Regions from separate parts of the Shewanella sp. YLB-07 genome, predicted to be linked through region 3. Evidence: predicted binding sites of a transcription regulator. Region 3 holds the regulator's gene; each other region holds the start of a gene.

Region 1 (3,286 bases), on a different contig from region 3:
GGTACCTAATACTTCGCCTGGGCCTCTTATTTCCAGATCCTTCTGGGCTATGATGAAGCCATCGTTGCTACTCCTAAGTACCCCCAATCGCTTGGTTGCCGTCGGTGACAAGGGGGCCTTATACATGAGTACGCAGTGACTGGCGACGGCGCCTCGCCCGACTCGTCCCCTGAGTTGATGCAATTGAGCCAGGCCTAAACGTTCCGGGTTTTCTATGATCATCAGGCTGGCATTAGGAACATCGACTCCCACTTCTATGACTGTGGTGGCAACCAGAAGGTTCAATTCGCCAGATTTGAACTCGGCCATAATGGCCTGTTTCTCGGCGGACTTCATGCGCCCATGGATCAAGCCAATCTTGAGTTCGGGTAGTGCTAATGTCAGCTCTGCGGCGGTATCTTCTGCCGCCTGACATTCCAGAGCTTCGGACTCTTCGATCAAGGTGCATACCCAGTAGGTCTGCCTGCCATCATGGGTGGCGGCATGGCGAACTCTCTCTATTACTTCATCGCGCCTCATATCGGCAACGGCTACGGTTGTCACCGGAGTTCGCCCGGGCGGCAGCTCGTCGATCACTGAAGTATCGAGATCGGCATAGGCGGTCATGGCCAAGGTGCGTGGAATCGGCGTGGCGGTCATGATCAGCTGATGAGGGTGGAAGCCCTGGCTGATGCCTTTCTCTCGTAAGCCAAGTCGTTGATGAACGCCGAATCTATGTTGTTCATCGATAATGATCAGGGCAAGATTGTTGAAGACTACTTGCTCCTGGAATATGGCATGGGTGCCGATAACGATATTAGCCGCACCGGACTCAATATCTTGTAAAGATTGTGCTCTGGCCTTGCCCTTTATTTTACCGGCTAGCCAGCCGACTTTTAGCCCGAGAGGTTCAAACCAGAGAGCGAAGTTATCGGCGTGTTGCTCGGCTAACAATTCAGTAGGGGCCATCATAGCTACCTGATAGCCATTTTCTATGGCTTGTAATGCCGCTAAGGCTGCCACTAACGTCTTCCCCGAGCCAACATCCCCCTGAACCAGGCGCATCATAGGTGAGTTTTTTTCGAGATCGCTGCAGATTTCAACGCCGACTCTTTGTTGCGCCCCAGTGGGGTTAAATGGCAGTGCCTTCAGGAAAGGGTTGAGTAGTTTGCCCGTTGCGACCAGGCTCACAGCATGGTCGCGATTGCTGCGTTGACGTAACTTGAGCATGCTCAGGTTATGGGCCAGAAGTTCCTCTTGGATCAAGCGTAGCTGCGCCGGGTGGTGACCTTGTTCCAGATCGAACAGGGAAACCTGGTTATTGGGTCTATGTAATAGCTGTAAGGCCGCATTGAGACTCAGATTGTTCGGTTGCAGCTGAGGTGGGAGTAGTTCCTGCAAACCGCCCTCGTCGAGCATGGCTAAGGCTTGGTCTGTCAGTTTTATCCAACTTGCCTGCTTTAAGCCTTCGGTTGTCGGGTACACAGGCGTCAGCGTTTCACTCATCACCAGATCGGCATCTTCGTGAATCAGCTTGTATTCAGGGTGAATGATCTCGGCCTGATGTTTGCCGCGACGTATCTCACCATAGGCCCTGATGCTTGTACCATTGACTAAGCCATTCTTCTGCGCCACAGAAAAATTAAAAAACCTGAGGGTTAAGTAGCCAGTGTCATCTCGTACTGTACAGGTCATCATGCGCTTACGCCCCTGGATGATCTGACTGGACTGGATCACGGCTTCTATGGTGCCGTAACTGCCTGGATAGAGTGAGGCTATTGGGTATATCTGAGTACGGTCTTCATATCTTAGTGGTAGGTGGAATAGTAGATCTTGTACCGTGATGATGCCGAGCTTAGCCAGACGTTCGGCCATCTTCTTGGCAACGCCCTTAAGATCTGTGACAGGAACAAGATCGAGTCTCTTCACGCCCGCTACCCATTTTATCAGTTGAATGTTATCTGAGCGAAACACTCAAACACTGTATTTATATACATATACTATCAGATAAACCCATGATGGCAATGTTAGGGCCGATTTAACCCTTTACAGCCAGCCCTTCTGCCTCGCGATCCGGGCGGCATCGATTCTGTTCGTGGCGTTGAGCTTGCCGATGGCCTCCGAGAGGTAATTACGCACAGTGCCCTCGGCGATGAAGAGGCTGGTGGCTATCTCGGCGGTTGTTTTTCCCTCTGCGGCTAGACGAAGTGCACGGCGCTCTTTGTCATTGAGGGGATCAATTTCATCTCCTATGGCCATGATAGCCAGTTCAGGGTCGATGACCCGCTTACCAGCCATCACCTGTTTTATTGCATGAATAAGGCTGTCAGAGGGGGCATCCTTGAGTAAGAAGCCTCCGGCACCAGATTCTATAGCGCGTTTAATGTAACCGGCTCTGCCGAACGTGGTGAGAATGATCACTTTAATTACGGGTTCTTGCTGCTGGCACCATTTGGCCAGTTCCAGCCCGGTTAATCCCGGCATTTCAATATCGGTTAGCAGAAGATCATAGCGGTTGGCTTTGAGTAGAGATAGGGCTTCATTTCCGTCACACGCTTGAGTGATTTCAAATTCACCATCTAAGCTCAAGAGTGCAGCCAGTGCGCCCCTGACCATGGCCTGATCTTCTGCCAATAAAATTTTCATCCCCGAGTGACTCCTTATGATGCTTGCTGAGGTGGGAGCGTGATGGTGAATCTACTTTGCTGATCCACCATGTAATCTAACTTCCCCTGAACGTCTTTCAAGCGCTCTCTTATGCCTTTCAAACCATTACCTTCGACAATTTTTGCTGCTTTACCGTTATCTGTGATGCTTATGGTGAGCTGGTCTGCAGATCTGTCAAAAGTAAGGCTGCAATGATCGGCCCGACTATGGCAGATCACATTATTGCAAAGCTCTGTGAGACTTAAAATAACTTGAGTTTCAAGTTTAGAATTGAGCTGGGGAATATCTCCCTCCAGACTCACACTTAATCCCTTGTCTCGCAAAGTTTGGCAGAGGTGCATTACGCTGGAACTCAAGCCTTTATGTTTGTAGCCTGAGACGGTTTGCCGTACCTGACTCAAGCTATCTCTGGCTATTTCGTTTAGTTCTCTTAGCTGCACCTTGGCTTGCTCAATCTGATTTTTGTCTAAGAGCTTTGCGGCCAACTCTGCCTTCAAGGAGATGCTGGATAGGTTGTGACCCATGATGTCATGGAGATCTCTTGCGATACGCTCTCGCTCCAACATGGTGGCCAGCTGACTGATTTCGGCTTTACTCTTTTGTGCTCGACAATGAGCTTCGACACGCTTTTGCTCGGCGA
Region 2 (3,286 bases), on a different contig from region 3:
CAGCTCCTTAGCATTCGCCAATGTATTGTTAGTGATCTCATCACCGCCCAGTAAACGGGCCAGCTCCTCTATGCGCTGATTTTTGTCCAATGGCGTCATGGACGTCTCTGTCTTTCCTGCCTTACTCTTCTTGTCGACAAACATGTGTTGGTGTCCATTGCCGGCAACTTGAGGGAGATGGGTCACACACAATACCTGAGTGGAGTCTCCTAGCTTTCTCAGCATTCGTCCAACCACCGCCGCAGTCGCCCCAGAAATACCCACATCGACCTCATCAAAAATGAGCGTTGGTGTCGATACTTTTCTGGCGGTAATGACTTGGATACCCAGGCCTATTCTGGATAATTCACCACCCGATGCGACCTTAGACAGGGGCTGAAGCGGCTGTCCTGGGTTCGTGGTGACGAGAAACTCTATGGTGTCACAGCCATTCGGTGAGCTGAGATCTTCACTGAATGTGACCAAAATAGTAAATTTTCCCTTCGGCATGTTCAGTTCATGGATAGATTGAGTGACCTGCTTGTCTAACTCTTTGGCATAACGACAACGGCTCTGACTGAGCTTCTTGGCATGTACCAGATAGCTGTCTCGACTGGCGGCAACTTGTTGCTTGAGATCGTCCAAGGCTTCCTCGTCAGAATCTAGGTTGCTTAGTTCAGTTTTAAGTGTGAGATGGTGGGCAGCCAGCTCACTCGGGCTGACGTGATGCTTACGCGCCAGCTGCATGGCTTGGGATAATCTTTGTTCTAAGTGGGCAAAATGTTCCGGATCCAGTTCTAATCCTGCTAAGTAATTCTCCAGCTCGCTGCTGCTCTCCTGAACTTGAATAAGGGCTTCATTTAGCATATTAACGACATTCGTCAGCAGAGGATCATATGACTCGAGCTCCTGGGCTTGAGTGATACCCGCGTTGATCAAGGATTCGACGCTGCCCTGATCATTCTCCTGCAAGATAAACAGCTCATTTTTACAGGCCTCGACCAGGGCTGTGCCATTGGCGAGTTTCTTATGCTCAGCTTCTATCTGTTCAAATTCACCGGGAGAAAGGCTAAATTCATCGAGTTCTTCTACTTGGTACTGGAGCAGCTGCTTTCGAGAAATACGTTCATGTTGTGACTGAGTTAAGGCCTTAAGCTCCTTCTCTACCAGCTTGCAGCGCTGGTAACCGGCGGTGACTGAGTCGAGAAGCATTTTATGATTGGCGTAACTGTCTAACAGAGTCAGCTGATGTTCACTCTTAAGCATGGCATGGTGTGCATGTTGACCGTGAATACCAATAAGCAGTTGGCCAAGATTTTTAGCCTGTGATAAGGGCACCGGATTGCCATTGATGTATGCCCTGGAGCGACCATCACTGCCAACCGTTCGCCTGAGTATACAGTCATTATCGTGGTCGAGATCGTTATCTTCGAGCCAACGTTTGGCAACTGGGATATCATTTAAGGAAAATCTGGCGCTCACCTCGGCTTTCGTAGCCCCAGGCCTTACCGTGCCAGCATCGGCTCGGTTACCCAGACACAGACCCAGGGCGTCAATTGCAATCGATTTACCCGCACCGGTTTCACCGGTAATACTGGTCATTCCAGGCTTGAAGTCCAGCTCCAGAAAGCGGACGATGGCGAAATTATTGATGCTGAGTTGGCAGAGCATAATGACATCCCTTTAATGTACTGTGTTTTTAAACAGTATATACTGATTTTATATACAGTAAAGCTCCGAGTGAATAGTGTTCAATATTATTATGACTCAATGGGACACTGAGTCGCTTGTATCACTCTTTGCTTAACCGATTAACTGCGCAGTAGATAATCTATGCTGGGCAGGGTCACAATACTCAACACTGTCCCTAACATGATAGCTTGAGCACTGATGCTGGCTTTCACTCGGTACCTTTGTGCCAATAAGAACACACTCGCTGCCGTGGGTAATGAAGCTAGCAGGACCCCCATGATCAGCAAGTCTCCCTCGATGCCAAAGGCCATTAAGAGTACATAGGCCAGGCCAGGTTGTATAAATAATTTGCACACATTAATCCAGCTCAATTCGGCGATATGCTGAAGTCTCCCTTGTTTAGCCTTTACTTGAAGAGCCTCACCGGTGGCTGACGACGTCAAAGTGAGTTCTTGCTCTGCGCTCGCTTTGACGAGCACCATGCCTATCGCGAAGAGGGCACAGGGGCTAGAAGTCATGCCTATCTGACGTAACATAATCGATAACGATTCATTGACTTGAATGTTGAGGGCCGAAATTGCCATGCCGATGCTGCTACCAATCACAATAGGGTTCTGTACCAGGGACTGAAGGATGACGACAAGGGGGGATGCCTGCTTCTGCCCTTGATACAACTCGATAGTGACTAAGACTAGGGCAAAAATAATGACCGATAGAAGCGTCGCGATAGCCGCTGCCGTTAATGCGTTAGCATTATCCGGAAACAGTATGGTGAGTAGCGGCATGCCGATAAAAGCACAGTTACCGAATGTGGTGTTTAGCGCCCTGAGTGATGCGATATCTGTGCGGCCTTTGTTGGTGATATAGGACACCAGCATCACCAAAAGATAGGTCAGTATCATAGCCAAGCTATAGCCGGCTATAAATCCCCACTGTAAGATCCCTTCGATAGGCGTTTCTGCCAAGGCAATCAGCATGATCGCCGGAAAAGCGATGTAATAGACATATTGGTTTAATACCTGATCGGTATCTGGTGACAGGATCCTGCTTTTCTGGATAAGCGAGCCTAGCAACATGATCCCAAGTACGGCAAACAATGGGGTTAAGATAGGTGACATCAATACCATCCCTTATTTGAGTCGTGTTTTTATACTTTCTTATCAAAGTAACACAGTTTTTCATTGGGATGGGATTAAGCTAAGGTCTTAGGGGGTGTTTCGGTTTTGCTTTGTGGAGTCTCTATTAGAGAGCCTTGCTTTGGGCGCTTGAGCTGGAATATGGCCCTGCATTGGTGGGAGAACGCCTAGCTCCTGAAAAAAGTTGATCTGTCTTCTTAATTCAAACAGAGAGCCCACTCTAGTCTGCTCACCTATTGTGAGTTTCCAAGTGTCTGTTAGGCCCTCTGAATTAATCAGGATATAGCCTTCATAAATCAATTTTCTCATTGATAGCTTTAGCTTTAGCTCTCAGGCAGTCCGATACCTATGTTTGATACGCCCGCTTCAATGATCTCTTTTCGCAATGATTTTACAAAGTCGGCATTCAACTTAGGATTGTCTTCGATGAGTTGAAGTAGTGTGCCTTGCAGCTCCTTCTCTTCAACCATGACCTCATG
Region 3 (3,286 bases):
GCCAGAAATTGAGGTTGATACCCGCAGCGATGTGCGGTGGCACCATGCCTTCATAATAAAGAATATAAGACAGTAGTAGGTAGTCCATATGACTACGATGACAAGGTACATAGATGATCTCATGACCATCATGATGTAGCTGCCTTACCTGCTCGGCACCTTTAATATTGATACCCTTGTACAACTTGTTCCACAGCCAGGCCAAGAAACGCTCGGCGATGCGCACAAAGCTCTCGGAGTAATCCGCCGCAACTTCATCGAGATACTCCATCGCCTTTGCTCTGGCCTCGACTTCGGAGATCTTCTTGCTCGCCGCTTCCTCCAGAATCGCCTTCTTCAGGGACTCTGAATTTAACAGGTCTTGAAATAGCACCTGACGTTTAGGCAAAACAGGTCCGGTCATGACCTTACGTTGACGGCTGAAGTGGACTCGAGCAACACGAGCTAACTTATGAGCAATTCGCTTGTCGGTGCCGTGTTCGTCGGCCATATAACGAATTGAGACGGCATTAGAAAATTGAACGAAATTATGTCGACCCAGGAAGAGGATCATCAGGCATTTTCGCAGCCAGGTAGGATTTTGACGCTCAAATACCGCCGCCTTCATGGTATCGTCTTCTTTACCTGGAGTACGCCCCCAGTAAAGGCTAACCGGCACTAGCTGTATATCCAGTTCAGGCTTCTGCCTATGTACCTTGAGCAGATCCATAAAGCTATTTAAGAAAAACTCGTTACTTTCTCTTTGGCCAAATAGCGGCTTGGCACCTTCCAGACACACCACCCTCGGCGTGTACTCACCATCGACAACCAACTCATCATAAGGGCTTGGAAGCCCATACTTATTAGTGATTTCACTTAAGGAAGCGATGTCGCTGAGAGATTCAGTCTTCATCACATAAACCATAGGCTTATCTGGATCTAAGTTGAGATCGGCGAAGGGGTCATGGGGTACAACTATTGTTTGTACCAGCTTTTTCTGAATCCAACGTAAGGATTTATACCAAAGAGAGTCTTTTTTTGACATTTTTCTTATACAATGTGAGTCTTCTTAATAACGGCATAGAATACCAGATAAAAGAGAGATCTCCCTAATAGTAGTCAGCAAAATCCCCCGCATGCCTGATTCGACACTCAAAGCACTTGAGATTGAATATAATTTTCAAAAAAATTAATATTAGATAGCTTTACGGGTGTTCACATTTATAAGGCAACATAAGTTAATAATATTAGGTATAGGTACAATTCATCTCGATAGCCTAGAACATAAAATAAGCCAGTTTAGAGAGATAACCACCAGCACAAAAGATATATAATTCAAGGAGGCCATGCCCACCACCTATTTTTAACGTTATATAAGCACCGAGTAGTCACACCAAAATAATAAATATAAACCATGGGCTTGCGATTGAGAGTTTTTTTGCATACTCACTAATCTTGGTTAATCCTTGCACTGACTAAAATACTGTATATACTAACAGTAACTGTATAGAAAGACAGGATTCATCATGAGACCTTTGACACCAAGACAAGCCGAGATTCTAGAACTCATTAAGCGTAATATTTCCGATACAGGAATGCCTCCGACTCGAGCCGAAATAGCTAAGCGACTAGGTTTCAAGAGCGCCAACGCTGCCGAAGAACATCTTAAGGCACTGGCTAAGAAAGGTCGCATAGAGATCATTCCCGGTACGTCCCGCGGCATCCGACTCACACAAGCTGCGGAGCCAGAAGATTTAGGCTTGCCATTGATCGGCCAGGTTGCCGCAGGCGAACCCATCCTTGCCCAGGAACATATAGAACAACATTATCAGGTCGACCCAAGCATGTTTCGTCCCTGTGCCGACTTTCTACTTAGGGTGCGCGGCGACAGCATGAAAGATATCGGCATTCTCGAGGGTGATCTGCTCGCAGTGCATAAGATTTCACAAGCCAAGAATGGCCAAATTGTCGTGGCTAGAGTGGAAGAGGATGTCACAGTAAAACGCTTCGAGAAAAAGGGCAGCATGGTTTATCTCCATGCTGAAAATGAAGACTATGCACCGATAGTGGTCGATCTCACCAGTCAGAGCCTGAGCATTGAGGGGCTGGCAGTCGGTGTGATCCGTAACGGCAACTGGCAATAGATGAAATCGCACATTGGCGAAGGAGCTTGGTAATGAAAAATTTAATCGGAAATAGCCCTAGACACCCAGGTTTATGGACGAATCCCCTTGACCAAGCGTCCATCACCCAAGAGTGTGGAAGTATCACTACAGTAAGTACCCACACTCAGGGCCGGGTGGAACTGAAAAAGGTGAGTAATCGGCTCGCCACATTGAGCCATCAGGGGCAATGGATCGTATTGATCAGTCCTCCCAACATAGGTTACAAGCAGATGTTAGCCGAAGCCGGTGTTAGGATGGACCGAGTATTGTTGGTTCATGCTAAAGACGAAATCGAAACCTTATGGGCCATGGAAAAAGCACTCATAAGTGGTACATCCAGTGCCGTCATCTGCTGGACTCAGGTCCTAGATTCCCGTGACAACCGACGACTCAGACTCGTAGAAAAGAGCGCTCGCGCCCTTGGCATTGTCATCGAAGATGCGAATAGTCACTTACATGCTAAAGCCCATGAACAAACAGATGCTCACTTCAATCAAGCCTGTTTATTTGGATCTCTGCACTAATCTCCAGTCAATGTAGCCAATAGAAAAATGATTATTTAAGTCCCGCAAGGGACTTTTTTGTATTTGATTTTTATTCGAAATTTTTAAAAAATTCATTAAAAGTGATCTTGATCAATAATTCAACACCAAGTAAGTTAGGGATATAACAACGATAATTTGTTATATCCAAACGATTTAGTAGTCGGCGTAGTAAAGCCCTGCCATCTGTGTAAGGCCAGATATTTACCTCGCTGAAGTCGGTACTGATATATTCAGCCGTAGGTGCGAGCGTGGTTAACTCTGGTAGTAAGTGACTGCCAAACTAAAATAACAAGTGAACCGCCACTGCACTTTGAAGTCATCGTTGCTTTTTTGGGAACTGAAGAGTTTGCATAGAGCAGAGACTTACTGTGTGACTCTTCTTTGTCTTAATTTTTGACAGAGGAGAAGTCTAGTGAAGCGAGTGTTGTATATTTTTCTGGCGTTGCTATTTACGCCATACGTTTTGGCATCAGAAATGCCCCTTAATATGACCAAGGGTGTCACGGATATCAGTGGACAGGTATACAACCTGCACATGATCATCCTGTATATCTGTTGCGCCATCGGTGTTGTGGTTTTCGGAGTAATGATCTATTC

The links. The regulator LexA, encoded in region 3, represses DNA repair genes until DNA is damaged. The targets are predictions, from matches to a motif close to TACTGTATNNNNATACAGTA.
Region 1: a site for LexA is predicted at 1,959-1,978, ahead of recG (ATP-dependent DNA helicase RecG). Genes of this name have one in related genera too.
Region 2: a site for LexA is predicted at 1,669-1,688, ahead of recN (DNA repair protein RecN). Genes of this name have one in related genera too.

Annotation. Positions count from the first base shown of each region.
Region 1 is NZ_VOQB01000020.1:74,256-77,541, reverse strand. It holds gene recG (ATP-dependent DNA helicase RecG) at 1-1,908, opposite strand, end outside; gene FS373_RS28855 (response regulator transcription factor) at 2,026-2,625, opposite strand; gene FS373_RS28850 (sensor histidine kinase) at 2,640-3,286, opposite strand, start outside.
Region 2 is NZ_VOQB01000003.1:342,174-345,459, reverse strand. It holds gene recN (DNA repair protein RecN) at 1-1,650, opposite strand, end outside; gene FS373_RS08325 (AEC family transporter) at 1,791-2,789, opposite strand; gene FS373_RS08315 (YjaG family protein) at 3,131-3,286, opposite strand, start outside.
Region 3 is NZ_VOQB01000012.1:177,764-181,049, reverse strand. It holds gene plsB (glycerol-3-phosphate 1-O-acyltransferase PlsB) at 1-1,024, opposite strand, end outside; gene lexA (transcriptional repressor LexA) at 1,506-2,123, shown strand; gene FS373_RS23285 (cell division inhibitor SulA) at 2,156-2,668, shown strand; partial or broken gene coxB (cytochrome c oxidase subunit II) at 3,102-3,286, shown strand, end outside.